DNA from 4 places in the Shewanella sp. KX20019 genome. Region 1 is predicted to be linked to each of the others. Evidence: predicted binding sites of a transcription regulator. Region 1 holds the regulator's gene; each other region holds the start of a gene.

Region 1 (7,937 bases):
ACTAATGAGCTAACTATCGGTGTTTACAGCACGTAAACGAAGATAAATAGACATAACCAAACAACATCGACAAAGTGCCAGTACCAGCTACCTGCTTGAAATGCAAAATGGTGTTCTGGCGTAAAGTGACCTTTAAGCACTCTAAAGAACAACACAATTAGAAACACCGTTCCTAAGGTCACGTGCATACCATGAAAACCGGTAAGCAAGAAAAAGGTGTTGCCGTAGACGCCAGAATCAAGCGTTAATCCCATCTCTTGGTAAGCGTGAATATATTCCTCGGCTTGCAGCACTAAAAAGCCAATTCCCAACAAGATAGTGAATCCTAACCAGGCCGTTAGCGCTTTGCGTTTATTGCTCTCTAAGCCAACGTGAGCAAAGTGCAACGTCACTGATGATGTGAGTAGAATAATGGTGTTGTATAGCGGCAAGCCAGTCCAACCCATAGCCTCAGTTGTGCTACCGTCGGGAGTGGTCACTAGCGGCCAGATTGCTTCAAAAGTAGGCCACAGTACTTCGTGCGTCATAGCATTGTTTGATGCACCGCCAAGCCAGGGAATTGCAATTATTCTGGCGTAAAACAGTGCACCGAAGAAGGCGGCAAAAAACATCACTTCGGAGAAGATAAACCAGCTCATACCTTGTCTAAATGAGCGGTCCATCTGTTTGGAATAGAGGCCGGCCATTGATTCGGCGATAACGGTTCTAAACCATCCGAAAAGCATAAAGATAATCACAGCAATACCCGTCAGCAGGATATATCCGCCGCTACCACCTTCGCTGTTTAACTGTGATACAAAGGTTCCAGCACCGAAAGCGATGAGAAACAAACCTATAGCACCAATAATAGGCCAGGCACTTTGCGCTGGTACGTAGTAGGCTTCGTGTTTAGTGGTCATTTGCTATCTCCTTTCTCTGCTCCAGTGTGACGAGGTGTGGAGAGAAATAAAATCGAAATGGCACCAATAATAGGCCAGGCACTTTGCGCTGGTACGTAATAGGGTTCGTGTTTAGTGGTCATTTGCTATCTCCTTTCTCTGCTCCAGTGTGACGAGGTGTGGAGAGAAATAAAATCGAAATGGCACCAATAATAGGCCAGGCACTTTGCGCTGGTACGTAATAGGGTTCGTGTTTAGTGGTCATTTGCTATCTCCTTTCTCGGCCATGGAGTAAAGAGGCGTGGAGAGGAATAAGCTCGTCATTAATTTTGTATTTGGCCTACTACTATTTACGGACAAATAATTTAGTTGTTGCTCAATGGTTGTCATCTTGCAGCTCCTTGCTCTACGCTGCCGACATAACCCTTGTCGGTAATGTTGTAGAGGGTATAAGAGAGGGTCAAGGTTGAAATGGAGTCCGGTAAGTCAGGATCCACGTAAAAGATGAGTGGTAGATCGGCGCTAGCTGTTGCTGCTAGCACTTGTTGATTAAAGCAGAAGCATTCTGTTTTATTAAAATAGGCGGCAGCTTGTCCAGGAGAAACCGACGGTATTGCTTGGCCAACGATATGTTTCGCAGACAAATTTTTAGCAACAAAGTGGGTTCGTATCAATTCTCCAGGGTGAACTTGCATGCTGTTGACCTCAGGTTTGAACTCCCAAGGCAGATCGCTCTGCACTTGGGAAACAAACTCGACGGTAACGGTTCTATTTTTATCTACCGTAACGGGCTTATAGACACTGGCAGTACTTTGGGTTTTACCATTAATACCGAGAGTGTCGCAAAGCACGTCATATAAAGGCACGAGGGCAAAGCCAAAACCAAACATCCCCACTGCACCTAGCAGCAGCATGCCAATGAGTTTGCGGTTAGACTTGCTCTGTGCTTGCTTCATCTTTACTTCACCTCAGGTGGTGTTGTAAACGAGTGATAAGGTGCAGGGCTCGGAAGAGTCCATTCCAAACCTTCGGCGCCTTCCCATGGTTTAGCGGGGGCTTTATCACCGCCACGAATACATTTGATGACTACAGCTAAGAAGATCAATTGTGACAGGCCGAAGGCAAAGCCGCCAATCGATACGATCTGGTTTACATCTGCAAACTGAATAGCGTAATCGGGAATACGGCGTGGCATACCCGCTAACCCGAGGAAATGCATTGGGAAAAACAACACATTCACCGAGATCACCGAGCACCAGAAGTGCCATCTTCCTAGGGTTTCACTATACATATTGCCAGTCCACTTCGGCAGCCAGTAGTACGCCGCCGCCATAATGGAAAATATCGCCCCGGTAACCAGTACATAGTGGAAGTGCGCCACCACGAAATAGGTGTCGTGGTACTGGAAGTCAGCAGGTGTTATAGCCAGCATCAGCCCCGAGAAACCGCCTATGGTGAACAGGATAATAAACGCCACAGCAAACAACATTGGGGTTTCGAAACTAATTGAGCCGCGCCACATGGTAGCAACCCAGTTAAAGACTTTTACCCCCGTGGGCACCGCAATCAGCATGGTGCAATACATGAAGAAGAGTTCGGCAAATACCGGCATCCCCGTGGTAAACATGTGATGCGCCCATACTAAAAACGACAGTATGGCGATACTAGCCGTTGCATAAACCATCGACGCGTAACCAAACAGAGGTTTACGACTGAAAGCAGGCACAATCGCTGAGATGATGCCGAAGGATGGCAAGATCATAATGTACACTTCGGGGTGACCGAAGAACCAAAAAATATGCTGGAACATCACCGGGTCGCCACCGCCTGCAGCGTCGAAGAAGGCGGTTCCAAAGTACTTATCGGTTAATACCATAGTCACCGTGCCAGCCAGCACCGGCATCACTGCTATGAGTAGAAATGCTGTGATTAGCCAAGTCCAAACAAACAGCGGTAGTTTCATCCATGTCATACCTGGAGCGCGCATATTGACGATGGTGACAATAACGTTAATCGCCCCCATTATCGAACTCATCCCCATAATATGAACTGAAAAAACGAAAAGCGCAGTACTGTCAGGGCTATAAGTTGTCGACAGTGGCGCATAGAATGTCCAACCAAAGTTAGGACCACCGCCTTCCATAAACAGCGAGCTGAGTAGGATGGCAAATGCAAATGGTAGAATCCAAAAACTCCAGTTGTTCATTCTTGGCAGTGCCATATCTGGCGCACCAATCATCATCGGAATAAGCCAGTTAGCCAAGCCGGTAAAGGCTGGCATAACTGCCCCAAACACCATCACCAGACCATGTACCGTTGTCATCTGGTTAAAAAAGTTTGGTTCGACTAGCTGCAGGCCTGGCTGAAATAACTCAGCGCGAATGACCATGGCCATCGCGCCACCCGTAAGGAACATAATGAAACTGAACCATAGGTAGAGCGTGCCGATATCTTTATGGTTGGTGGTTAAAATCCAGCGCATGATGCCTTTCGGCGCCCCATGATGATGGTCATCATGGTGATCGTCGTGAGCGGCTGGCGAATCTTGTGTAATTGTGCTCATTTTAATCCCTTACTTTCCGTGGCCAACAACGTCACTAGCCTGAACTGCATCACCGGAGTTATTACCCCAAGCATTGCGCTCATAAGTCACCACCGCAGCAAGCTGTTGTGGTGTCAGCAATGCGCTAAATGACTGCATTGCAGTAGCCGGTTTACCATTGATGACAACATCAAGGTGACCGCTTACCGGTCCTGTAATCACCGGACTGCCAACTAATGAAGGGAAAGCGCCAGGCAAACCCGTTCCCGCAGCTTGGTGACAAGCAACGCAACTAGTCATGTAGACCTTCTCACCCATGGCCATAAGCTCATCCATGGTTAAGTCATCCAGAGCAACCGCTTTAACGTCTGCAACAACTTCAGTTGTGACTTCACTCGCTGCAGCTTGCTCGGTTTTAGGTAGGGTAGCAGGTAAAGTGGCTGGTACTGCGGCGGCAGTATCACTGCTTGCTGCAGTACCTGACGCTGCTGAGCTGACATCGGCAGCTTGAACCGTATCGCCAGAGTCATTGCCCCAAGCATTACGTTCAAAGGTAATTACCGCCGCGATTTCAGTGGCAGTCAGCTGCTTAGCAAATGCTTGCATCGCAGTGCCCGTCATACCATTCGATACGATATCGATATGATCAGCGATGGGGCCTTTGATAATTGGACTAGCAATAAGAGAAGGGAATACGCCTGGAAGACCTGCACCATTAGGTTGGTGACAAGCGGCACATCGAGCCAGATAGATCTGCTCGCCTTGAGCCATCAGCTCCTCCATGGTCAAGGTTTGCGAAAGTGCTGCTTGAGCTGCAGCTTCAGCATTACTCGCTTGTTCCTTTTGAGCAATTAACCATTTATCAAAGTCTTCTTCTGTGAGTGCTTCGACAACAATTGGCATAAAGCCATGATCTTTACCACAAAGTTCAGCACATTGACCACGGTAAACACCGGGCTTATCAATCCGCGTCCAAGCTTCATTAATAAAACCAGGGTTAGCATCTTTTTTAACCGCAAAAGCCGGTACCCACCATGAATGGATAACGTCATCTGAAGTCATTAGAAAGCGCACCTTGCGGTTAATCGGCAATACGAGAGGTTTGTCTACTTCGAGCAAATAGTGTTCACCTTTAGCTTCGGTGCCCTCGATCTGCTCTCTAGGAGTCGACATTAAACTATAAAATTCAACGTCTTTATCGAAATAGCTGTAATGCCATTTCCACTGCGAACCTGTAATTTTAATGGTGAGCTCAGCATTACTGGGGTCCTCCATTGCAATCAAGGTTTTGGTTGCTGGAATAGCCATGATAATAAGAATAATAAAAGGCACTACAGTCCACAAAATCTCGACTTTAGTGCTTTCATGAAAGTTGGCGGCGACAGCGCCTTTTGATTTGCGGTGGTTGATCATGGCATAAATCATTGCGCCAAAAACAACAATGCCAATAGCACAGCAGATGTAAAGGATTATCATGTGGAGGTTATAAACCTTACCACTGATCTCCGTCACACCCTCTGTCATATTAAATGGCATTTCTGATGCAAAAAGTGCAGGCGAAAATATTAGCGCCAACACACAGTACAACAATTGCTTCACTAGACTTCTCCTCTGTCAACAAGACAAAGAAGAGTCACACAGTAAGTCTCTGCTCTATGTAAACTCTTCGTTCCCAAAAAAGCAACGATGACTTCAAAGTGCGCGAGTGGTTTATCTATCGTGTCGTTATTTTAGTTTTCGACTATCGATTAGACTTTATTTAGTTCCAGTACTTGATACTGGTTGGTGTAACCACGGTGGCACCTACGGCTGAAATATATCAGGCCGATCTCAGTCTTCATATACTCTTAAAGGATCTACAGTCATACATAAAGACCGACGACTAAATCGTTCGGATATAACAAAATATCGTTGTTATCAGTACCTACACTACTTGGTGTTGAAATATTGATCAAGATCACTTTTTGATTCATTTGTTTAGTGGTAGGAATAAAAAAGCTCCCGAGTAGGGAGCTTTAGTTAAAGACTAGAACTGTAATATAAATAAATGCTTAATGCATTGCAGTGAACAAAGAGCCTTGATTAAATGGCTCGCCCTGTGCGTTTATTGTGCTGTCAGGTAAGTGAGTGTTCGCATTTTCAATGATGATACCTACCGCTTGAGCGCTCTTGGCGACTAGCTGCAGTCGTCTACTGTCTCGTGCATCTAACTCGTTAGTCCAGGTTATCACTGCACTCGATGTCCCGCTGGTGAGCGCTTTTTCCATCGCCCAAAGTGTTTCTACTTCATCTTTGGCATGTACAAGTAGGATCCTATCCATCCGTACGCCAGCTGAAGCTAGCATCTGTTTGTAACCGATATTAGGTGGGCTAATTAATACAATCCAGCGACCCTGCAGGCTCAGTTGAGCCAGTTGACCACAGATCTGTTTTAATTCATTGCGTCCCTGAGTATGAGATATCATAGTTTCGATATCTGTCTTTTTAGACATCGTCGAATTGGGTATATCTTGCCAAAGGCCAGGGTGACGCGGGCTTACACCTAATAATTTGTTCATTGCCAATCTCCATTACGGATCACGCCAACGGCTAAACCTTCAATACTTAAGCTTTGGTTTGCCAGATCGACTTCTATCGGTGAGTAATCCTCATTCTCGGCATGTAAGAAGACTTTGTTGCCCCTCTTTTCAAACCGCTTAACCGTGACGTCATCTTCAACACGGGCGACAACAACTTGGCCATTACGAGCCTGTTGGCTCTTATGAACCGCCAATAGGTCACCTTCCAGGATGCCGATGTCTTTCATACTGTCACCGCGTACTCGTAGCAAAAAGTCGGCTGCTGGACGGAACATCGCAGGATCAACTTTATAGTGTTGCTCTACATGTTCTTGAGCCAGAATCGGTTCGCCTGCAGCCACTTGGCCAATAAGTGGTAAACCGAGATCGGCCTCTTCGGTATCTTCTTGAGTTAGCTTAATGCCTCGAGAAGTTCCCGGTATGATCTCAATACAGCCTTTCTTCGCTAAAGCTTTTAAATGCTCTTCGGCTGCATTGGCAGATTTAAAGCCTAAACGTTTTGCGATTTCGGCACGGGTTGGTGGCATACCTGTGTCTGAAATATTGCGTTTAATAAGCTCTAAAATTTCAGCTTGGCGTGGTGTAAGTGGTCTCATAATTAAGCCTGTCTTTCCATACAGTAACTGTCAGTATATACAGTATTCTGGTTCGCGCAAGTATTAACCAAGTTAATGTTAATATGTTTGGCATTTAAGATTGAAAGCTGCGTTCAACCCGAATTCAAGATCTAAGTGCACCACACCAATTGAATATAAAAAACCTCCTTCGTTGGGGGCTTTTTTATGTCCGTTGGTAAGGCTTCATTAATTCTTACTCTTTAAGTAAAAACTTCCGAATTATCTTATTGAATAGTCTCGCTTAATATACGGCTCAGAATAGAAACGTGGGGTTAAACGATGAACAATAAAATACTCAAACTAAGCACCATTGGCTTAGTCATAAGCGCTATATGTACCGCCGCTTTCGCAGGTGAACAACTAGATCCTCGCAGTGAGCAATATCAAAAGAAATTTCCAAAGCAATATAACACTTGGAAAAAGACGATAGAGCAAGACAAGAAAATCGACGAAGTTAAAGAAAATCCTAACCTTGCCGTGTTGTGGGCGGGTTATGCGTTTTCAAGAGATTATGACACCCCGCGCGGGCATCAATACGCAGTAACAGATCTCAGAGGGACGCTAAGGGTTGGAAGCCCGGACGCAGACCACAAAGATTTACAGCCTATGGCTTGTTGGTCGTGTAAAGGCCCAGACGTCCCCCGTATGATTACAGAACAGGGTGAAGACGGCTTCTTCAGTGAGAAATGGAGCGCGGCAGGATCTGAGATTGTTAATACTATCGGTTGTCAGGATTGTCACGAACCCGGTTCGTCTAAACTTCGCGTATCTAGACCATTCGCTCAAAGGGCAATGGATAAGATAGGTAAGAATTGGGACGATGCCTCTAGAACCGATAAAAAAGCTATGGTTTGCGGTCAGTGCCACGTTGAATACTACTTCGAGAAAGAAACCAAGAAAGCGGCTTTCCCTTGGGATAATGGCGTCGATACCGATAGCGTGGAAGAGTTCTTCGACTCTATAGAGTTTGTAGATTGGACGCATCAAATATCAAAAACACCAATGTTGAAAGCTCAACACCCGGATTATGAAACTTGGAGTTCAGGCGTTCATGGTCAAAACGATGTTACTTGTATTGATTGTCACATGCCAAAGATCACCAACGCAAAGGGCCGAAAGTTTACCGATCATCAGGTTGGAAACCCGTTTGACCGTTTCGAGGTGGGTTGCGCTAATTGTCACGAACAGAGCAAAGAGCAGATGTTAGCTGTTGTTGCAAACCGACAGGCAATGATTAACGAGCTTAAAGACTGGGTCGAAACTCAGTTAGTACACGCTCATTATGAAGCTGGCGCAGCTATTAAGGCCGGAGCAACGGCAG
Region 2 (7,937 bases), 1.3 Mb from region 1:
AGCTGAGCTACATCCGCATATATAAAGATAAAACATTTAGAACAACTTAATGGTGCGGATGGGAGGAGTCGAACCTCCGACCGCCTGGTTCGTAGCCAGGTACTCTATCCAGCTGAGCTACATCCGCATATATTAAGGTAAAACATTTGACAATACTTAATGGTGCGGATGGGAGGAGTCGAACCTCCGACCGCCTGGTTCGTAGCCAGGTACTCTATCCAGCTGAGCTACATCCGCATATATTAAGGTAAAACATTTGACAATACTTAATGGTGCGGATGGGAGGAGTCGAACCTCCGACCGCCTGGTTCGTAGCCAGGTACTCTATCCAGCTGAGCTACATCCGCATATATTAAGTATTAAGGTAAAGCTTCTAAATGATTTAATGGTGCGGATGGGAGGAGTCGAACCTCCGACCGCCTGGTTCGTAGCCAGGTACTCTATCCAGCTGAGCTACATCCGCTCATCAAAACATTTAAACACAAAAGTAAATTATGGTGCGGATGGGAGGAGTCGAACCTCCGACCGCCTGGTTCGTAGCCAGGTACTCTATCCAGCTGAGCTACATCCGCATCGTCGTTTACTTTAAGAAATGGCGGAGAGGGAGGGATTCGAACCCTCGATGGGATTTAAAGCCCATACTCCCTTAGCAGGGGAGCGCCTTCGGCCACTCGGCCACCTCTCCGTTTCTTGGCGCACATATTACTGTTTGCCGAAAATAAGTCAAACCATTTTTAAGAAACTATTTCCGTTTGAACTGTTTTTAAGCATGTTGACTGTATATACGCCTAAGAACGCCCATAATGAGACTTTTCATATCCTAGAAAATAAAAAAGCCAGTTAAAAAACTAGCTTCTAAAATTCTCAGTAATCATCAAACTACAATCAGAAATTTCCACCTTCTGGAGCGGTACCTGATTTTTCGGATTGAATGCGTTGATAAATCTCTTCACGATGGACAGAGACCTCTTTAGGTGCATTTACACCAATTCTTACTTGGTTACCTTTAACGCCTAATACAGTGACCGTAACTTCATCACCAATCATCAGTGTTTCACCAACACGACGAGTCAATATCAGCATTATTTTGCTCCTTTAGTTCCTAAATCTGCTTTATACGGCATTATTCCGCTATATACTTATTATAGAGTTAGCTTAGTACAAATTAACAGTATTCAATTTGAAATACGCTAATTAATTGCACCTTTACTGCCTTTATCTACAGTTTTAACATCAAAACCCTACAAGCCATATTAAAAAATTCTGCACTAAAAAGGCTATGTTCAAATATAGAGATTAAACAGACATGAAAAAGATTTTAAGCCTATTTCAGCAACCGCCCTACACTTCAACTAGCCAAACAACTTTTCATTGTCGCAACCAACCATACCAAAGTTAACTAGTATATCTACTAGTTTTCGCGTAAATGGTGATATTCATGCAATTAGTTTGCTAAACATAAGCACTCTCATTAGCACTTATGCTAACTTTTACCCTTCAGACAACAAAAAACGCCCATAAAGAGCGTTTTAAAAACTTCCATTAAACAATCGAACGATTAGGCTAACTTGTCAGAAATCCAAGGAATGACACTATCAAGTGCAGTTTGGAGGTTTTCAGGCTGACTGCCACCCGCTTGCGCCATATCTGGACGCCCACCCCCTTTACCACCTACTTGAACAGCAATAGAGGCAACAAGCTCACCCGCTTTCACTTTCCCAGTAAGATCTTTAGTGACACCAGCGATTAGATTCACCTTAGCGTCACCTGCGATACCTAATACCACAATGCCAGACTTAAGTTTCTGCTTGAGCTCATCTTGCAAACCTCGCAGCGACCCGGCATCTACACCTTCGAGCTTCTTAACTAAAACTTTTATACCGTTGACGTCAACAGCTTCACCTGCAAGGTCGGCACTCGTTGCTGCCGCTAGTTTATCTTTTAACTGAGCGAGCTCTTTCTCTAGAGATTTAGACTTGTCCAGTTGTGCCTTGAGCTTGGCTACAACAGAAGCGCTATCACCTTTTAATAATGAGGCTGCTTCTTCAAGTTGAGCTTGTTGCTTAGCGATGTAGGCCAGTGCAGCTGCCCCCGTTACCGCTTCGATTCTGCGAACACCCGCTGCAATACCACCTTCAGAGGTGATCTTAAACAAACCAATATCACCTGTGCGGCCGACGTGGGTTCCACCACAGAGTTCAATTGAGAAATCGCCCATCGCCACCACACGGACTTCGTCGTCATACTTCTCGCCAAATAACGCCATAGCGCCTTTTTCTTTGGCTTGCTCTATGTCCATCACTTCAGCGGTTAAGGCGTGGTTACGGCGGATTTGAGTATTGACCAGCGCTTCAACCTCTTTAACTTCAGAGGCTTTAACAGCTTCAAAATGAGAGAAGTCAAAACGTAAACGCTCAGGGTCGACTAATGAGCCTTTCTGAGTGACGTGTGTACCTAACACTTGACGTAGCGCAGCGTGCAGTAGATGTGTAACAGAGTGGTTTAACTCTGTACTTTGGCGACTCTCATTATCGACATGAGAAGAGACTGGCTGGCCGACCTGAATTGAGCCGACCGCTAGCTTTCCGATATGACCAATTGCTTGGCCATATTTTTGAGTATCTGTAACGTTAAACTCAATACCGTCGGCATTCAGCACACCTTTATCGCCACATTGACCACCAGACTCACCATAAAATGGTGTGCTATCGAGAACGATTACCGCTTCATCACCTGCCGCTAGTTCACTAACGGACTCACCCGCTTTATAGATAGCACTGACAGTCGCTTGATTACTAAGCTGCTCATAACCAACGAAAGCACTCTGGGCATCAATCTTTAGACCATCATTATAATCTGTTTCAAATTGACCTGCTGCTTGAGCGCGACTTCGCTGCTCAGCCATTGCGGTTTTAAAACCCGCTTCATCGACGGTAATATTCCGCTCACGACAAACATCAGCGGTTAAATCGACAGGGAATCCATAGGTATCATATAATTTGAAGGCTGTTTCACCGTCTAATACATCACCTTTTAGATTCGATAATGCATTATCAAGGATCCCTAGACCGCGCTCGAGTGTACGAGCAAACTGCTCCTCCTCAGCTTTAAGCGACTTTTCAACAATCGCTTGAGTTGCGACTAAGCCTTTAGCAGCATCACCCATAACTTCGATCAACGTCGGTAGCAACTTATAGAAGAAGAAGCTGCTAGTCGCGCCTAATTTATTACCGTGACGTACTGCACGACGAATAATACGACGTAATACGTAACCGCGGCCTTCATTTGATGGCATCACGCCATCGGCAATTAGAAATGCACATGAACGGATATGATCAGAGATTACGCGTAGTGACTTATTCTCTAAATCCGTGACGCCAAGGATTTCAGCTGTCTTTTTAATTAGCGCTTGGAAAATATCAATCTCATAGTTTGAATGCACGCCTTGCATAATCGCAGCAATACGTTCAATTCCCATTCCGGTATCTACAGAAGGTTTAGGTAGCGGGTTCATGTCACCGTTTGACTGACGGTTATACTGCATGAACACGATATTCCAGATCTCAATAAATCTGTCACCGTCTTCTTCTGGTGTACCAGGGCGGCCACCCCAGATATGATCGCCGTGGTCATAGAAGATTTCAGAACATGGACCACAAGGTCCGGTATCACCCATCTGCCAAAAGTTATCTGAAGCATAAGCCGCACCTTTGTTATCGCCTATGCGAATAATATTTTCAGGTGCGACACCGACTTTTTTAGTCCAAATTTCATAAGCTTCATCATCAGTTTCATAAATTGTGACGCATAAACGCTCTTTAGGCAGCTTTAACTCTTTAGTTAAAAAGTTCCAAGCAAAGTTTATTGCGTCCTCTTTGAAGTAATCGCCAAAACTAAAATTACCAAGCATTTCAAAAAATGTATGGTGGCGCGCGGTGTAGCCAACATTATCTAAATCATTATGCTTACCGCCCGCTCTTACGCATCGTTGAGATGAGGTGGCACGGCTATAATTGCGCTTGTCTTCTCCAAGGAATACATCTTTAAACTGGTTCATACCCGCATTAGTAAATAATAATGTTGGGTCGTTAACTGGCACTAAAGAACTACTATCAACGACCTGATGACCATTGGTGCGGAAATATTCCAAAAAAGCACTACGCAGTGCTGCAGTGGTTTGATACATGAAACCGTCCTGAATTAGGTTGTGCAACTAGCCCAAAAAAGAGCCTAATGATAAATTTTTATGAAGAGCATTATAAGCAGTGTCATGACTAACAGCTAGCCCTGAAGGTACAAAACTGCTTAGACACTAAAAATAAAATGGTTATTAGCAGATCATTTAAATATATGAGTGCTGAAAGAGATAAAGGTGTAAACGATAACTTCAACCCACTTGCGTATCCCATAGCTAAAGGTATTTGTTCACACAGAAAAGTTAACCGATAGATAACGAGTGCATTTAACAGCGGCCAGGTATAGATCGCAAAAACGAAGAGTGGGGTTTGAGCTTGGATTGATTCTTATAGAGAAAGAGAATGTCGGCGCACTACAAACGTTATCACGATATGCACTGCTGGCTGAGCTGTAAAGAAAAAGGCTAGCTTAAAAAATGATTTTTAAACTAGCCTAAATAATTAATTTAAAACGTTTGTTGAAAAACGAACTTAAAACACTTCGCCTGTTTCTAAATCAACATTATCACCAGCGGTGTCAGCAGCATCAGGTGCTATCTTTTCGCCTTTATTCAACAACATTGAACGCAGAGCTGTTTCAATCTCGTCTGAGACTTCTGGGTTTTCAATTAAGTACTTTCCAGCATTGGCACGGCCTTGGCCTATCTTGCTACCCTTGTATGCATACCAAGCACCTGATTTTTCGATTAACTTATGAATAACACCTAGGTCAACTAGCTCACCAGTGCTGTTAATGCCTTTGCCATAAAGGATTTGGAATTCAGCTTGCTTAAACGGAGCAGCGATTTTGTTCTTAACCACTTTAACTCGCGTTTCGTTACCAATAACTTCATCGCGGTCCTTGATGGCACCGATACGACGAATATCTAAACGAACAGAAGCGTAAAACTTAAGTGCATTACCACCCGTTGTGGTTTCAGGATTACCAAACATCACACCAATTTTCATACGAATTTGGTTAATGAATATAAGCAAAGTGTTTGATTGCTTAAGGTTACCCGCAAGCTTACGCATTGCCTGGCTCATCATACGTGCCGCTAGACCCATGTGAGAATCACCAATTTCGCCTTCAATTTCAGCTTTTGGCGTTAACGCAGCTACCGAATCGACAACAATAACGTCAACGGCACCAGAACGAGTCAATGCATCACAAATCTCTAACGCTTGCTCACCAGTATCAGGTTGTGAACAAAGCAAGTTATCAATATCAACACCTAGCTTTTGTGCATAAACAGGATCCAAGGCATGCTCAGCATCAATAAATGCACAGGTCTTACCCTGCTTTTGCGCTGCAGCAATCACTTCTAAAGTCAGTGTCGTTTTACCTGAAGATTCAGGACCGTAGATTTCACAAATACGTCCCATTGGCAGGCCACCGGCGCCCAACGCCACATCCAAAGATAGAGAGCCAGTAGAGATCGTTTCAACGTCCATCGAACGATCTTCGCCCAACTTCATAATTGAACCTTTACCAAATTGCTTTTCAATTTGACCTAAAACGGCATTTAACGCTTTCTCTTTATTTGGATCAGTCTTCTTCATCTTTATGTCCTTTGAATCACAGTGCTAACACAGTTTCAGCACTGTATTATCATTTAGGTGACGACTCTAATGTCTTCTTTAGGGCCTCAATATGAAACTAGTATACTGTACAATCATACAGTATCAAGTGCTGTGCGAGATTTTTTTATTAAGCTCATAAAAACAACTAGATAGCTGGAAATACCTCTAAACATAACTCAATTACCAGTATTTCCTTGTAATAATACCCACTAAAATGGGTAAAAAATTGCTAAGATTGCAGCCATAATTGTTTAATGGCCACTATGCGCCGCAGTAAAGTACAGGCAAAGCAAATCGATGACTGCTATTGATCCGCAAAACTTAGAAAAACACACTCCTATGATGCGTCAATATTGGACGCTAAAAGCACAACATCCAGATATGTTGTTGTTTTATCGTATGGGAGACTTCTACGAGCTTTTTTACGAAGATGCCAAACTCGCTTCTGAGTTGCTTGGTATATCGTTAACTGCACGAGGAAAAAGCGGTGGCGATCCGATCCCCATGGCGGGCCTCCCCTACCACGCTGTAGAGGGTTATTTAGCCAAACTAGTGCAACTTCGGGTGTCAGTCGCGATATGTGAACAAGTGGGCGATCCTGCAACTTCAAAAGGGCCGGTTGAGCGCAAAGTTGTTCGTCTCGTTACGCCAGGGACTTTGACTGATGAAGCGTTGTTGCAGGAGCGGCAAGATAATCTGCTTGCTGCACTGTATCAAGGCAAGACCGGCTATGGTTATGCAACTCTCGATATCGCATCGGGCCGTTTTGTCGTCACAGAACTGGCAAATATCGAAGCACTAGAAGCTGAATTGCAGAGAACCAACCCAGCAGAATTGCTTTATAGCGAAGACTTTTCACAAATGAGCCTAATTGCAGGCATGAATGGCACTCGCCGCCGCCCAGAGTGGGAGTTTGATTTTGATACCTGCCACCGTTTACTGCTAACTCAATTTGGCACCAAAGACCTTAAGGGTTTCGGTATTGAAGACGCAAGACTTTCGCTGCAAGCTGCGGGTTGCCTCATGCAGTATGTCAAGGATACTCAGCGTACGGCACTACCACACATTAATTCAATTGTGCGTTTTAACCAAGCTGACAGCATTATACTTGATGCTGCTACACGTCGTAATTTAGAGCTGACAATCAACCTACAGGGCGGACAAACTAATACGTTAGCATCAGTATTAGATAACACGGTTACAGCAATGGGTAGCCGTATGCTACAACGTTGGTTACATCAGCCACTACGTGATCACCAAGTGATTAACGCTAGACAGTCATCTATTGCCGAGTTAATCAGCAGTGATTATTACCTTACTCTTGCTGAAGACTTAAAAGCGTTAGGTGATGTTGAGCGGATCACAGCTCGTATCGCCCTTCGTAATGCCCGCCCAAGAGACTTTGCCCGCTTGCGCCAAGCATTAGGTCTGTTACCGCAACTGCAACAAACGCTTAAGTCAACAACGGTTCCACACCTTCAATATCTATCACAGGTTATAGGCGAATTCCCTGAAGAGTTGGCATTACTATCCAATGCAATCGTCGATAATCCACCAATGCTTATTAGAGATGGCGGTGTAATACGTGATGGTTATGATACAGAGCTTGATGAGTGGCGCGTACTAAGCGCGGGCGCTACCGATTACTTGGCCCAATTAGAGGCACGAGAAAAAGAGCAAACGGGGATATCGACGTTAAAAGTCGGCTACAACCGAGTCCACGGTTACTACATTGAGGTCAGTCGCCGTGAATCTGATCTGGTTCCCCTTAGCTACCAACGCCGTCAAACCCTAAAAAACACTGAGCGTTATATCATTGCGGAGCTAAAAGAACATGAAGAAAAAGTCCTTTCAAGCCAAGGTAAAGCACTCGCATTAGAGAAGCAGTTATGGGAACAGTTATTTGATCTACTACTGCCGAAAATACATGAATTGCAAGAGTTTGCCAAAGCAGCAGCAGAATTAGATGTCTTGTGTAACTTCGCAGAACGTGCCGAAACGCTTAACTATGCCTGCCCACAATTATCTGACTCTACAGGAATACATATAGAAGCGGGTCGTCACCCCGTTGTCGAGCAAGTGAGTCAAAGCCCCTTTATCGCCAATCCAGTCACACTGGATGACAAGCGTAAAATGCTCATTGTTACCGGTCCAAACATGGGCGGTAAGTCTACCTAT
Region 3 (7,937 bases), 2.0 Mb from region 1:
ACCCTTGTTATAGACTGTAACCGTATAGAAATTGTTCATTTCAATGACAGATTCTGGACGGATCGGATGTGCCATAGGGCCAGAGTCCTCAGCAAACTGCTGATTTTTCATTACCTTAATAGCATGAATGCGGTTAACTGCACGAGAACCTATATCAGAACTAAACTCCTGATCTCGAAAAACAGTTAAACCCTCTTTTAAGCTTAACTGAAACCAATCACGACAAGTGACTCGATTCCCTGTCCAGTTGTGAAAATACTCATGACCTACGACCGACTCTATCCCATGATAATCATCGTCTGTCGCTGACGCTTTATCAGCGAGCACATATTTAGTGTTAAAAACATTAAGCCCTTTATTTTCCATAGCGCCCATATTGAAAAAATCAACGGCTACAATCATGTAAATATCGAGATCATATTCTAAGTTGAAACGTGTTTCATCCCACCTCATTGACTTTTTAAGCGATGCAATCGCATGATGCGCTTTATGTAAGTTACCTCTATCGACAAATACCTGTAACTTAACGGCTCTATCACTACGAGTAATATACTCATCTTCTAAAAGATCGAAGTCACCCGCCACTAAAGCAAATAAATAGGCAGGTTTTGGGAAAGGGTCATGCCATTTAACGTAATGTAGACCACCCTCTAGCTCACCACTCTCAACGAGATTACCGTTACTGAGTAAGAATGGGAATAATGCCTTATCAGCTTCAATTCGAACGGTATAGATAGCCAGCACATCTGGTCTATCGAGGAAATAGGTAATGCGTCTGAACCCTTCTGCTTCGCATTGCGTGCAGTACGCACCGTCAGACATATAAAGTCCTTCAAGGCTGGTATTTGACTCTGGGTCCGTTACTGAAATAACTTCTAAAGTAAAGTTATCCAACTCAGTCTCTATTATCAATTGCCCCTGCTTTTCGCTGTATAGCACTGCTACACCATCAATTTTAACTGATGTGAGGTTAATCTCTTCACCATCTAGAACCAAAGACTCACCATGGGTACCGACTCGGTTAACTTTGCTTGTGGCTATTATTACTGTTTTATCACCTGCTAAAGAGATATTTAAATCAAGGTGACTGATCTGAAAATGCGGTGCTTGGTAGTCTTTGAGGTACTTGGCTTGAGGTTGTGTCATTGTAGGCCTACATATTCTAATTTTAAGTTAAAAAAAACGCGCTAAAAGCGCGTTTTCTAATTCGGAAAGAACAACTATTTCTGATTTTTAGCGACTTTTTCGACGTCGGCTAAATCAAGTGTGATGTAAGCTGTTTCATCAAGAAATGCATCTGCTTTTTCGATGTCGTCTTCAATATCGTCTAATGATTTAACGATCTCTAGATCTTCTCGGACTCTGCGTTCGTTAACACGATCAAGTTGCTTCTTGTCATTTTCATCTCGTTCAGCAAGTCGTTCACTTTCGACCAATGAAACTGTCTTGTCGTTATGACTCTCTTTAAACTCTGCAATATCTTGGAAGATGTAGCTAAATTCGACGTCAGTCTTAATTCTTTGTTGATGCTTACCATCAAGATTTTGAATCAACTGCGGGTAGATCTCAGTTAATGTACCGTATTGAGCTACAGGCACCTTATCCCAAGGCAATGCATTCTCCTCTTCAGCTTCGCCATATTCCCCTGGTTCTAATGCACTTGGGAACGAAATATCAGGGGTTACACCTTTAAGTTGTGTGCTACCGCCATTAATTCGATAAAATTTGGCAATGGTGTACTGTACATGCCCAATAGGCTTCTCATACATATCGTATATACGGCCAAGGCTCTTATGCTGTTGCACAGTCCCCTTACCAAAGGTAGATTCACCTACAATTAATGCTCGGTCATAATCTTGTAGCGCCGCGGCAAAAATCTCTGATGCTGACGCGCTATAACGATCGACCATTACTGTTAAAGGTCCATCATAGGTAACCCGTCCATCGTTGTCTCTATTTTGCGAAACTCGTCCATTAGCGTCACGTATTTGCACAACAGGACCCTGTTCAATGAACAAACCGGTCAGTAAAGTAGCTTCTGTTAAAGCACCACCGCCATTGCCTCGCAGATCAATAATAATCCCTTCAACCTTTGCTTCTTTCAGCTCTGCAAGCTCTTTAGAAACATCCTTTGAAAGATCCATATAAAAACCAGGGATTTGGATAACACCCACTTTACGATTGGCGTATGGTCCTTCAGTAGGCTCAACAACTTTTGATGTTGCTGCACGGTCTTCAAGTCGAATTTTATCTCGAACAATGGTGAGTTCAAAAGACTTGGCACTCGAACCACCTTTATTTGGCAAGATCTCTAACACAACCTTGCTGCCTTTAGGCCCTTTAATTAATTCAACAACGTCATCTAAACGCCAGCCAATGACATCAACAACCTCTTCACCTTCTTGACCGACACCAACAATTTTGTCTTCTGGTGATAACTTCTCGCTTGTAGCCGCTGGGCCACCAGCAACTAAGCTCTTAATAACGGTATAATCGTCATCGACTTGAAGAACAGCACCAATACCCTCTAGGCTCAAATTCATCTCCATTTGGAAACGTTCAGCATTTCTAGGAGATAGATAACTAGTATGCGGCTCAACCGTTCTTGCAAATGCGTTCATCACCCCTTGGAAAACATCTTCACTGTGGGTTTGACTAAGACGCTTAATCGAATTGTTGTAGCGCTTCGACAAAATAGTAACGATTTCATCCCACTTTTTGCCAGTGAGTGAAAGGTTAAGCGCATCGTATTTGACTCGCTGACGCCAGAGTTCATTGAGTTCGGCTTCATTCTTTGGCCAAGCGGCATCTTTACGATCAAATTCGTAAACATCACCTGCAACATCAAATTTCATCTCTTTATCAAGCAAAGAAAGCGCATAGGAAAATCGTTCATAACGACGCTTTTGAATGACTTCAAACATGGAGTATGCTTGTTGAAGATTGCCACTTTTCAACATGTCGTCAAACTGAGTTGAATACGCCATAAAGCTATCAACGTCAGATTGCAATAACACGTTTTTACGATAATCTAATTGCTTAAGATAACGTTCGAAAACTTGCTTTGAGAACGCATCGTCCATTTCAAAACGATGGTAATGTGATCGAGTAAACAAACCAGTGACGCGTTTACTCGCCACCTTGTGCTGGGGTTCCTGTTTTAAAGCAGGTAACTCGCTGAATTGAATAGTAGGGCTAACAGCCCACGCCGAGAATCCTACAAAAATACTGGCGATAGATACAGCCAGAGACATTTTCCGCATCAACAAGTTACTCCTTTACATGCTTTTAAGCCATTACAGTAGTATGTATTCAGCTTTAACTTTAATTGTTAAACCAGAATCTAGCTGAATCTGAACATCTTCTTTTTTGATATCCAAAATAACACCAGCTACTGGTGCCTTACCTAGTTTGACATTTACACGTTGATTTTTCTTCAACTCAGCCAATACTGCAGGCGTTAAAATTACTTCTGCTACTTTCTCTTTTACAGGTTTTGCGCTTGTCGCCGCTTTCGGTCTTCTAGCAACCGGTTTTTTAGCTGGCTTCTTAGTCGGCGCAGCGGATTTACCAGCCTTAGCGATTCTTTTTGCTTTCGCTTTTTCCTGACTTTCTTTAAGTGTAGCTTGAGCATGGTCAACGTGCTCTTGTTCTAGCTCACCACAAGAATTACCCTCTAAATCGATACGGTGTGCACCGGCTTTCACACTTTTAAGGTAACGCCAGCTACTTGTGTATCTTCTTAAAGCGATTCTGAGTTGAGTCTTACTGACTTTAGAATCATCAGCTAACCTTTCCGCTAAATCTTGAAACAATCCGATTTTTAATGGCTTAGTTTCACCTTCAGCGATAAAGCATAAAGGAAATGTTTCATATAAGTACGCAAGAATAGCGTTGGTATCGGTCAACTTTTCTGTTGATTCCATCTTTACTTCCACAATTTAAAAAAGGGACACCACCAAAAGAGTTTCTACCTCTCATCGATTTATGTGTCGTTCATATTTGTCTGATTATGACCTAAAAAACAAATTAATAATGATTAACCTATTTTTTAAGTGGCAAAATCAAACCTACCTTAGCAACAACCTACCATAAACGCTATTGATTCGCTTTACCGAACAATCACGATTTGAGATTTCATTGCCCAAACCGCTTATTATAGAGAAGCACGAAATGATTGCGACCATCAATTAACAATAATTGCTCGTAGATTAACCAAATAGGCAGTTTTCGAGACTTTTAACCATCGTTTCTACCCCACGCTGGTCAATTTCATCAAACCTTGATAACGACGGGCTATCAATATCTAGTACCCCGATAACAATACCATCACGTCTGAAGGGCACTACCAGTTCCGAATTACTCGCCGAATCACACGCTATGTGACCCGCAAATTGATGCACATCTGCAATTCTTTGTGTTTGGTTTGTTTCAACCGCAGTACCACACACGCCCTTACCTATCGGAATACGAGAACAAGCCACTTTTCCTTGAAAGGGCCCAAGCACTAACTGATCATTCTTTAATAGATAGAATCCAACCCAATTAAGGTCTACTAAGTTGTCATTTAGTAAAGCTGAAAAATTGGCTAAAGCCGCGACTTGATCATCTTCCCCCGTCAGCAAAGCGGTAACCTGACGGTTTAAAGTGTCGTAAAATGGCGCAGTCATTAATATCCCCTAACAGTTTCGTCGATTGAAACAAATAAACTAACCATATTCTATCAGCCAGCAATCAATTTCAAACTGATTGTTTTTAACTTTAATTATTCTGAATCAGTCTTTTTTGATACTTTTTTAATGGCTTTCTTTTTCTCTGGCACACTACCTTTCAACAAGGATTGCAGCTCGTCTTTATGCTGCGCCAGATAAAAACCGATTTTTTCAATATCATTATCTGCTAGATCTAGTTCTGCTCTGCTCAGAAAGGGGATCAAGTTGTCAGCGACATCAAGCATCTTATCGTAGGCATCGGCCTCCTTTTTAGATGTAAAAGTCATCTTTTCAACCCCTTCTCTAACGACAACAAATTTTGTTATAACGGCCATAATTAACCTCGCACTGTTTTTATATACAGTAAAGAGTCTCACACATTGAAGTTCTTATGCAAGTTTTCTTGAAAATCTGGTACGCTTATATATTAAGGACTCTGTATTAATCAATTGCCTACGAATAAATTGAGTTCTATATCACGATAAAACTTTTTCTTTAACTTAGTACGTTTTATAGAGGTTTTGATTCTTATGGCATCGGACGCGCTAGATAATAGTGTTACTTTATGTCGGTCTTGTGACCTTGTCATCAGAAAGCGTGCGCTTCCAACAGGGGTGAGAGCACTTTGCCCGCGTTGTCACACGCAACTGTATGACACGCCTTATTGTTCTATAAACGGCATGTTGGCTTTATGTATTACCGCGATAATATTTTTCTTCCCTGCCAATACGTATCCCGTACTAGAGTTGGAATTTTTAGGCAGTATGCGTACCACAACGGTGCTCGAAGGTGCTATAGCTGTATATCAACAGGGCTACTGGGTCGTCGCTATTGCAGTAATGACAGCAGCTGTAATCGCACCAGGAATACTACTCGTGTCCATACTGGTGCAAATTGTGATTATAAAATATGGATTACAGCATTCATTTTTAAGGTCAGTATTAAAACAGGCATTAAAGCTACAGGGATTACTGACCCAACTCACCATGCTCGAAATTTATGTCATTAGTTTTTTAGTTGCCGCTTTCAACCTGGCAGATTTTGCAACTGTTTCTTTTGGTTTTGGAACCTTCTGCTTTACAATGCTGTTTATTATGAATTTATTTCTTTTGAGAGAGTACGATTTAGAGCATATGTGGAGTTTTCTTGAACAGTAACCCAAACAATTCCACCTTAGGCAAACAGATAGGGCTAACCTGTTGTCCAACCTGCAATAAGGTGACTTGTGCAGAGTCGGCATGCTGCAGTCGCTGCGACACTAAACTTACCATCAGAGACTACGCTAGCTTACAAAAAAGCTGGGCCTTGTTAATTACTGCCGCCATTTTGTTAATTCCGGCAAACCTTTACCCGATAACAACCCTGACAAACCAAGGAAAAGTCACTCAAGACACTATATTTTCAGGCATCGCGCATCTGGTAAAAACCGATATGATCCCGATTGCGATCATATTGTTTACGGCGAGTATTTTGGTTCCTTTATTAAAAATAATTGGACTCACCATATACTTAACCGCTATCAGCTTTAAATTACCTATTTCTAAAAAGAACCTAATGATAGGGTTTCATATTATTGAATGGATAGGTCGTTGGTCTATGCTAGACCTTTTTGTTATTTCATTAACAGTAGCCGTAGTCAATATGGGCCAGTTGCTGGACGCAAAGCCCGCTCCAGCGGCAACTGCATTTGCCTTAGTCATCTTGCTAACGCAACTGGCAGCCAAGGTTATTGATACACGTTTACTCTGGGACCGACTGGAATCTAAAAATGACTCACGTACAAACACCTAAAGTCGTAAAGAAAAAACTCTTCTCTCCTATTTGGCTATTGCCAATTATTGCGCTTGCGCTGGGTGCTTGGCTCGGTGTTAAAAGCATTCGCGAATCGGGGATCGAGGTCAGAATTCATTTCCCGAGCGCGACAGGAATAGACATAGGCAAAACCTTGGTTAAATACCAAGGTCTCACTGTAGGTAAAGTGGTCGATATTAGTATTGATGATGAACTTCAAGGTGTAAATGTCGATGTGTTAATGGACTACCGCTCTGCACCGTTTATCAATCAGGGCACCAAATTCTGGTTAGTCAAACCCAAAGCATCCATCACCGGCGTTGAAGGTCTCGATACACTATTTTCCGGCAACTACATCGGAATGTTGCCAGGCGATGGCGAATCTCGCTCATTTTATGAAGCTGAAATTACCGCCCCCGTCATTACTCCTGGCAATGAGGGCCTTATTGTCAACATCACATCCGAAAGATTGGGTTCTCTCGATGTCGGTTCCCCTCTTTTTTATCGTCAAATCCCCGTAGGACAAGTCGTTGGGTACCGTTTGGACGGCACTAAAAAAATCATTGTCACCGCTTTTATTCAGCAACAATATGCTAATTTGGTCAAAGTCGATTCTCAATTTTGGAATGTATCAGGGATCAGCATCGATGCCTCTTTATCTGGAATTGAGGTGCGCAGTGAAAGCCTAGCCGCTATTTTAGCCGGTGGTATCAGCTTCAGTTCTAGCGAAACTTCGCAGGAAGCCCAGAATCAGCATGAATTCTCTCTGTACGAAAGTGAAGAGCAGGCCTTCGGGGGTATTGAATTCATGCTAACGGCTACGGGCTCTGAATCAGTGTCGAAACACACCGCTATTATGTTTAGAGGCATTGAAATTGGACATATCACTAACAAAACACTAACCGACGAAGGCGTTAATTTAGTAGCTAAAATTGACAGTAAATATAGTGAATTGCTCGCTGGCAGTTCAACATTTTGGCTTGAAGGCGCTGATATATCTCTCAGTGGCATAAACCACCCTGAAAGATTATTGACTGGCAGTGTGATTAACTTTACCCCAGGCTCGGGCAAGCCACAGCAGCAATACTCACTATTAACTGAACGACCAGAGCCTGCAAACACGCAAAAACTGGCATTAACGTTACATTCCGACACCAATCCTGGGATCTCTGCTGGCGCGGAGTTGCGGTTTAAACAGATAACAATCGGTACTGTATTATCAAGCCAGTTAAATGATTCGTTAACCGAAGTGGAATACGATATTGAAGTAGATGGCGATTTTAAGTCATTAATCACCAAAGGCAGTTACTTTATCGCTGAATCAGTACTATCTGTTGAGGCGGATATCGATGGGATTGCTGTTTCAGCAAGAGATTTAAATACCTTTGCCCTTGGAGCATTAAGCTTAGTTAGAAGTAGCAGTGGTCAACAACT
Region 4 (7,937 bases), 2.5 Mb from region 1:
TTTCACCAGTGATCCATTTGGCGCCAAAAGACATTAATATCATCAGCGTACCAAAAAATAGTATAGCGAAGCGGGCATTACCGAGTACTTCTTGAATATCGCTGAAAACGGCCTTTAGTGGTTTACCTTTTTGGCTGTTTTGATCCGTCGGCTCTTTGTAGAATAAAAGTGCAGGGATAAAGTTAAGTCCGATCCAGAATGCAGACATAATGAATACCCAGTCCCAGCTTATTGCACGAACGTAACCGGCAATAAATGGCCCTAAGAACCCACCAATATTAACCATCATGTAAAATATGCCAAAACCTAAGCCACGGTTAGTGTCATCGGTAGTACGGGCAATGGTCCCAGTGACGACTGGCTTAAAACATGCCGCGCCAATGGCAACGCCCATAAAGGCGATAAAGAAGCCACTAAAGCTATCGACCTGACCCAATACATAATAACTGGGACACATTATCGCGTAAGAGATGAGAAACATTTTCCGGTAACCGTAACGGTCCGCGAGTGCACCTGTCAGCACAGGGAAAAGGTATAAGAAGAAAGGGATCATTCCTTGTAGTAGGCCACGCTCTTGATCTGAAAAACCTAATCCACCTTGATTTTGTGGTGAGGTCATATAAAGCGATGACAGGGCAAAAAATCCATACCAAGCGAGTCTTTCAAAGATCTCCATAGTATTAGCGACAAAGAATGTCGGGGGTAAAGGGGAGCGCACAGCTTGTGTCATATTATTATCCGTATATTTTATACATTTGCGTGAATGTTAACATAGCTATCACTAGAATGGATCGAATTGTGTGATTTCTGAGTTGTTTTACGCTAAGTAGCAGTCGTTGATTTAAGGCAATTGAGAGGGGTTACGCTACCGGCACTATGACTTATCGGGTGATTGTTGCTCTCTGTTTTATCTATTTTTCAGAGATAACAATGAAAAGTGTCTTAAGTTAAGGCGCGCCAGAGTTGCCTTTGTGGCTGATTCGGTCATAATAGCGCGAAATTTTTTAGTTAATACTAGTGTGATAATGATATGGCAGTGTTAGACATTTTAACGATCCCTGATGAGCGGCTGAAACGAAAAGCTGAACCCGTTAAGGATATTGATGCGGTGCAGGGTTTTATTGATGATTTGATTGAAACCATGTACGACACCGATGACGGTATCGGACTTGCGGCAACTCAAGTCGGTAGCTTACATGCTATTTTGGTTATCGACTTGTCTGAAGAGCGCGATCAGCCGATGGTATTGATTAACCCTGAAATAATAGAAACACGCGGTGATTTTCAAGGGGAAGAGGGCTGTTTGTCCATTCCAGGTTACCGTGCGAAAGTAAATCGCCATGAAGGCGTGAAAGTCACAGCATTAGACCGTACAGGGCAAGCATTCGAAATCGATACCGATGAGTTTCTTGCTATTGTATTGCAACATGAGATGGATCATCTCAATGGCGTCGTATTCACTGACCACCTATCAATGTTAAAACAGCAGATAGCGCTTAAAAAGGTGAAAAAATATAAATATTAGGGCCGTGCCTTAAAGTTTTTTACGCCGTAGCAAAGCATTATTTGATAACGCCCCTCAACAGAGGGGCGTTTTTTTTGGCTTGAAGATCTGCATCGAGTACTTGCGATCTCAATAAAGATAATTATACTGTATGTATGTACAGTATTTAAATTTGAGTATCATACAGCCTGTGACAAAGGCGTAGCACTTTAAATGATGAGTACGTTTTTATCACAATAGAAAGGTGGGCACATGGGGCACTCAAGCGCGAAGGCATTTTCAGTATTACAAGATAAAGAAGCGTCAGAGCAGATTGAGAATACCAGTTTCTTTAAACCTGTAACCGCCAATTCCCAGCGAATAAACGATGTCACTGACTGTGATAATAGAACTGAGACTCACTCGCTGGCTCAATTGTTAGCACGGCAGGATATCTGGCGTGGGCAGCAGTGGCAGTCACATGTGGCCTATTCGACAGGTTTTTCGTTGCTAGATGAAAAGCTTGCTGATAATGGTTGGCCGCAAATTGGTGTGTGTGAAATTTTATGTGATGGTGTTGGTCAAGGTGAGCTGAGTATCGTCTTGCCTCTATTGAAACAACTGCTAAGCCATGATGTGTCATCAACGCAAACTAATGATGCAATGGTGATGTTGGTGGCACCGCCTCACATTCCTTCGCCGCAAGCATTGTTACAACAAGGGCTGGATGTCGATCGCTTGCTCTGGATCGATACTGCAGAGCGAAAAGAGCGCTTGTGGGCTATTGAACAAGCGTTAGCGAGTGGCTGCGTACCGCTCGTATTAGCTTGGTTAGACAACTTATCGACAACAGAGGCGAGAAGACTGCAACTCGCAGCAGAGAAAGGGGAAGCCTTGTGTATGCTCTATCTACCAACAATCAATGCACAGCAGTCGCACCCTGTTAATTTACGCCTGGTGTTACAAAGAGCGTACTTTTCGGCGTTAAATACTGACGAGAGTCAGGGTAATCATAGTCAAAGCGCAAGTCTCGTCGAAACATCGATGTTGAAACTCGTGCCTAAGCATGCTGAACAGAAGCAATCCAGTTTAAGCCGATTTTCAAATAGCGATTTAGGGATGACTGAAGTCAATATTATTAAGCGCCGAGGTGGCTGGCCTAGCCCCACCTTTAGCTTACCGCTACTGCCTCCTCATTTAAAAGAAAGTCTATTGGGCGTGAGTGCTTGTTTGATTAATCAGCCTTTGCAGAGTGATGACTTGCTTGATAGTACTTCACTTAGTTATGATTTATTTACTCAAGAGCACTGCCAAGTACGGGTCGCAGCGCCTAAAGGGCTAGCGAATTATAGTACTGTCATTAATTGTCCACTACTTCCACAGAAAACGAATGATGAAGCCCTATTTGTTAATAGTTCCCATGCAATTAATAAAGATACAGCGATTAAAGTGGCAACAAGCAAGCTACGCCTTGTCGACGGGTTAATATTGGCTATAGGGACTGACGGTTTAAGTACTGACACTGTAAATATAGAGTTCGAGCGTGAAGAGCATTTACAGCTTGAACCGACACGAAGATTAAGCCTAGAACCGAGCAGTTCTCTGAAAACGCCTTTTGATGAGGCAAGGGTTCATACAATAGAACAGGTAACTCCAGCAACGGAAATATGCCACTCTAAGGTAAAGCGTCGAGCTCAACCATCGCTAATAGCCTCTTATGTCGATCCCGATAAAAAGGCGTGGGCAGAGTCCTACAAAACGCTGGCACAAGGGACGCCAATCTTACCTAACAAACTTCATTAATCGTACATCATGGTCTAATTGATATGTTATGGCTAGCAGTTCATTACCCACAGTGGGCACTGCAATACTTCCGCTATCGTAATGAGCTTAAGCAGAGCGATGAAGTATTGTTGTATGACCCTCATTCTTTACAAGTATTGGCGCTTGATGCTGGGAGTCTTAAAGCCGGAGTGACGGTAGGGATGAGCCTTGCTACCGCGCAAAGTGTAGCGCCGTCGGCGATACTCGTTGAGTTCGACATCTCCCTTAGTCAACAAGCTTCAGATTGGTTGTGCCAGTGGAGTTATGAGTTTAGTGCTCGCGTAGTGCCTCTGCGCTGCGCATTGGCGCATGATGCACACAAAGATGGCAGATCAAGCACCAAGTTGCATGTCGATGAGTTTGTCTGTAATACCCTGCTGCTTGAAGTCAGCTCCATGGCGCTTATTTTTAATGGCATTGATAAGCTTATTGAGCAATATGCTCAACGAGCCAAAAGTTATGGCTTAGAGGTATCACTTGCGACAGGTAACACGCCTTTAGCTGCCCAATTGCTAGCGCAGCAGTCTTCAGTAATGGCTGAGGTGACCTGGAGTGAACTGCTTGACTCTGATAAGAGTGATGCATTACTCAAGCAATTATCGATTGACTCACTACCTATATCAGGCTTTCTAAAGCAAAGCTTTCTCGATATCGGGGTTAACTCTTTTGCTGCATTATGTGCTCTGCCTGCTAAGGAGCTTGGGCGACGCTTTGGCCCTAAATTGCTGCAACTTCTAGCAAAAATTTCGGGCGTTTTACCACATCCGTTAATTTATTTCGAACCAGAGGAAACTTACCTGCAAAAGCTGACTTTATTGTATGAGGTTGAGTTGATGCAAGGAATTGTTTTTCCATTAGGAAGAATGTTGAAAGAGATGGCGAGCTACTTAAAGCAACGTCAATTGGCGATTCAACAGCTTAAATTGACTCTTATCTACCGTGACTGTGAGCGCAGTCAACTTGATATCATTATTCAGTACCCTTTCGCCGAACATCGAAGTGATAACTTATTAAGTTTATGCCGTATGCAATTAGAACGGATCACCCTGTATCAACCTGTGGTTGAAATGGTTATTTATGTCGATAAATTTGTGCCTATGGCGATTGCTAATGATAACTGGTTTGGACAGCAAACGGCTCAAGGGCAACGACCAGAAAAAGTATTGAGGCTGATGGCGCTACTGCAAGCTAGGTTGGGGAGCGATAAAGTGAAAGGGTTGCAAGCAACTTCGGCGCACTTACCAGAGGAGAGCTGGCAAGCCACAGTTCTATCCGTTACTGGGCATGAACATCGACCTGTTATCAATTCATTGCAGCAACTCTATGATGTTGGTCATCAGGCAACGGGCCTAAGCGTGGGAGCGTGCCGTCCAAGCTGGCTGCTGACAACGCCTGAGATGATCTCTATTGAGACAGTTGAGCTGCTTAAAGGGCCTGAAAGGTTACAAACGCTCTGGTGGCAAGAGCCTCAAATATGCCGTGATTACTATATTGCGAGTCATCATCAGGGTGGTCTATGTTGGGTATTTAAAGATGGTCGTGATTTTTTCTTACATGGCTGGTTTGGCTAATGTACGCCGAGCTACATGCTATTTCGAATTACAGCTTTCTTCGAGGGGCTTCTCATCCCCATGAGTTGGTCGAACAAGCGGCGCTATTGGGATATAAAGCAATTGCGATTACCGATGAGTGTTCATTTGCCGGTATCGTTAAGGCATATGAGGCAGCCAAAAAATATCAGCTCAAATTGCTTGTGGGGGCAGAGTTTCAATTAGCTGAAGGGCTGTTTGTGTTACTTGCCATAGATCGTAAAGGTTATGGACAGATCAGCCAATTGATCACTACCAGCCGTCGCCGAGCTGCCAAGGGCGAATATCAACTGCAGTTTAGTGAGCTAGAGCAGGGCTTGGAGCATTGTATTTTATTATGGCAGCCTGCCTCTCTTAATCCCATCCGCAGTGATCTAGGTGACTTATCACCGCAACTAGAGGCTTACCAAACAAAGATGCTTGCCATTGGTCACTCCGTTAAGCATGCTTTTGCTCAGCGCTGTTATCTGCTGATGGAGCGTAGTTTAGTCGCTGGTGAAGCATTAAAAATTCAGTTATGGACTCAGATTGCAGAGCAGCTAAACATGCCGTGTGTGGCAGCTGGTAATGTGCGTATGCATTGCGAGAGAAGACAGAAACTGCAAGATATACTCAGCTGCATCCGTTATGGCAGCGAACTTTCACAAGCGGGGGAGCGCTTATTAGCCAATGCTGAAACGGCGCTTAAACCCATTAGTGCAATATATAAACGTTACCCCAAGGTGTGGATTGATAACGCACTGCTTATTGCTGCGCAGTGTAAGTTTTGCCTCGATGAACTTAAATATGAGTACCCGAGCGAAGTGGTGCCAAGTGGTTTATCAGCGAGCCAATATTTAGCACAAGAGGTCTATAAAGGCGCAATGCGCCGCTTTAACAATCAGGTGCCAGCGAGCGTGATATCGCAGTATGAAAAAGAGCTGATCTTGATTAAAGCAATGCAGTATGAATACTTCTTTTTGACCATCTTTGATATCGTTCAATACGCCAAGTCACAGCAGATTTTGCATCAAGGGCGTGGCTCCGCCGCTAATTCTGTTGTTTGTTACTGCTTGGGGATCACTGAGGTAGACCCTACTAAAGTGAACATGCTGTTTGAGCGTTTTGTTTCTAAAGAGCGTAATGAGCCTCCTGATATTGACGTTGATTTTGAACACGAACGCCGTGAGGAGATCATTCAATATATCTATCGTAAATATGGCAGGGAGCGGGCGGCGCTGGCTGCGACAGTGATAAGTTACCGGTTTAAAAGCGCACTGGCGGATGTTGGCAAAGCATTGGGGATTGATAAGCAGCACCTAGACCATATTCAGCACAGCATTGATAGGCGTGACTCTGAAACGGATTGGTTAACCCAGCTACAAGATAAGTCCTTGGTACCCACCGAGGGGATGGGCAAATATCTATTGCCGTTAGTGCAAAGTATTTTAGGATTTCCGCGGCACTTATCGCAGCATGTTGGTGGCTTTATCATCTCCTCGGGTCCTTTAAGTGAATTGGTGCCCGTTGAGAATGCAGCGATGGCTGATAGAACTGTTATTCAGTGGGATAAAGATGACTTAGAGAGCCTTGGGCTGCTAAAAGTGGATGTGCTGGCGCTGGGTATGCTGACTGCTATCAGGAAATGTTTTGAGCTGCTTAGCACAACTCAACATCGTTTTACGATGGAGCAAGTGGAGTGGGAGCAAGCGGCTGTTTATAACATGTTACAGCGCGGTGACTGTATCGGCGTATTTCAAGTTGAATCGAGAGCACAAATGTCAATGTTGCCAAGGCTTAAGCCGCGATGCTATTACGATTTAGTGGTACAAATTGCCATTGTACGTCCTGGGCCTATTCAAGGGGATATGGTGCACCCTTATTTAAAGCGTCGAGATGGTTTAGAGAAGATCACTTACCCAAGCAAAGAGGTAGAGTCTGTATTGTCTCGAACCATGGGGGTGCCGATTTTTCAGGAGCAAGTGATTAAGTTGGCGATGGTAGCAGCGGGTTTTTCCGGCGGTGAAGCCGATCAACTACGCAGAGCAATGGCGAGTTGGAAAAAATCGGGCGAGTTACAACAATTTGAAGCTAAGCTGCTTAATGGTATGCAAAGCCGAGGTTATTCTGCTCAGTTTTCACAACAGATCTACAGTCAAATAAAGGGCTTTGGTGAATATGGTTTTCCTGAGTCCCATTCAGCAAGCTTTGCATTATTAGCCTATGTGTCTGCTTATCTTAAGTATCATTATCCGGCGGCATTTTGCTGTTCATTATTAAACAGTCAACCAATGGGGTTTTATAGTCCATCACAATTGCTCCAAGATGCACTGCGCCACGGTGTAACTGTGTTACCCGTGTGTATCAATCAAAGTCAGTGGCAACACACATTAGTGGCAATAGAAGCTGACTCAAAGGCGATCCGTTTAGGTTTTCGGCTGGTGAAAGGGCTTAATCGAAACGAGATTGATAAGTTGCTGGCGCAGCGACCAGAGCAAGGTTTTTCTCATATCGATCAGATTTACCAATTAGGCGTCGCCCGCCATGAATTGGAAACACTGGCCAGTGCGGATGCGTTTACTCAGATTGCAGGCCATCGTCATCAAGTGCGTTGGCAATTATCTGCATGTCAGCCAAGCTTGCCATTATTTGATTCCGTCCCAGAGGATGATACTTCGTCTGTAGCCGGAGCAAGTAACACACCGCAAGCGAACGGCGGATTATTTAAGGCAGCTGAAGTCGAATTAACCCGCCCGAGTATTGCCGAATCTATGCAAGCTGACTATGCCTATACTGGGGTGACTCTGGGTCAGCATCCGATGAGTTTATTACGTACAAAACCTTGTCTACAGCACTGTTTAACGGCGGAGCAGCTCGACGAGTGCCGTAGTGGTCAAGTGGTCAATGTCGCAGGTCTTGTCGTGGGAAGACAGCGACCGGGTACAGCCTCTGGCGTTACTTTTATCACGCTTGAAGATGAAACCGGTAATGTGAATTTAATTGTTTGGAGTGCTACAGCAAGGGCTCAAAGGCAGGCATATTTAGTCTCAAAAATTATGCAG

Evidence for each region. The regulator LexA, encoded in region 1, represses DNA repair genes until DNA is damaged. The targets are predictions, from matches to a motif close to TACTGTATNNNNATACAGTA.
Region 2: a site for LexA is predicted at 5,842-5,861, ahead of recA (recombinase RecA). Genes of this name have one in related genera too.
Region 3: a site for LexA is predicted at 5,059-5,078, ahead of JK628_RS10350 (YebG family protein). Genes of this name have one in related genera too.
Region 4: a site for LexA is predicted at 1,650-1,669, ahead of imuA (translesion DNA synthesis-associated protein ImuA). Genes of this name have one in related genera too.

Annotation. Positions count from the first base shown of each region.
Region 1 is NZ_CP068437.1:332,712-340,648, forward strand. Features, by position in the region: gene JK628_RS01495 (DUF2909 family protein) at 1-5, shown strand, start outside; gene JK628_RS01500 (cytochrome c oxidase subunit 3) at 24-899, opposite strand; gene JK628_RS23400 (hypothetical protein) at 896-1,021, opposite strand; gene JK628_RS23405 (hypothetical protein) at 1,018-1,143, opposite strand; gene JK628_RS01505 (cytochrome c oxidase assembly protein) at 1,265-1,834, opposite strand; gene ctaD (cytochrome c oxidase subunit I) at 1,837-3,441, opposite strand; gene coxB (cytochrome c oxidase subunit II) at 3,451-5,019, opposite strand; gene JK628_RS01520 (cell division inhibitor SulA) at 5,472-5,978, opposite strand; gene lexA (transcriptional repressor LexA) at 5,975-6,595, opposite strand; gene nrfA (ammonia-forming cytochrome c nitrite reductase) at 6,896-7,937, shown strand, end outside.
Region 2 is NZ_CP068437.1:1,633,070-1,641,006, reverse strand. Features, by position in the region: tRNA gene JK628_RS07165 (tRNA-Arg) at 1-17, opposite strand, end outside; tRNA gene JK628_RS07160 (tRNA-Arg) at 51-127, opposite strand; tRNA gene JK628_RS07155 (tRNA-Arg) at 161-237, opposite strand; tRNA gene JK628_RS07150 (tRNA-Arg) at 271-347, opposite strand; tRNA gene JK628_RS07145 (tRNA-Arg) at 387-463, opposite strand; tRNA gene JK628_RS07140 (tRNA-Arg) at 496-572, opposite strand; tRNA gene JK628_RS07135 (tRNA-Ser) at 594-685, opposite strand; gene csrA (carbon storage regulator CsrA) at 886-1,083, opposite strand; gene alaS (alanine--tRNA ligase) at 1,559-4,186, opposite strand; gene recA (recombinase RecA) at 4,668-5,738, opposite strand; gene mutS (DNA mismatch repair protein MutS) at 6,057-7,937, shown strand, end outside.
Region 3 is NZ_CP068437.1:2,349,366-2,357,302, reverse strand. Features, by position in the region: gene pepN (aminopeptidase N) at 1-1,146, opposite strand, end outside; gene prc (carboxy terminal-processing peptidase) at 1,221-3,263, opposite strand; gene proQ (RNA chaperone ProQ) at 3,297-3,926, opposite strand; gene JK628_RS10355 (GAF domain-containing protein) at 4,212-4,670, opposite strand; gene JK628_RS10350 (YebG family protein) at 4,766-5,047, opposite strand; gene JK628_RS10345 (paraquat-inducible protein A) at 5,243-5,869, shown strand; gene JK628_RS10340 (paraquat-inducible protein A) at 5,859-6,503, shown strand; gene JK628_RS10335 (MlaD family protein) at 6,481-7,937, shown strand, end outside.
Region 4 is NZ_CP068437.1:2,874,283-2,882,219, reverse strand. Features, by position in the region: gene JK628_RS12620 (MFS transporter) at 1-730, opposite strand, end outside; gene def (peptide deformylase) at 1,031-1,525, shown strand; gene imuA (translesion DNA synthesis-associated protein ImuA) at 1,757-3,286, shown strand; gene JK628_RS12605 (Y-family DNA polymerase) at 3,310-4,878, shown strand; gene JK628_RS12600 (error-prone DNA polymerase) at 4,878-7,937, shown strand, end outside.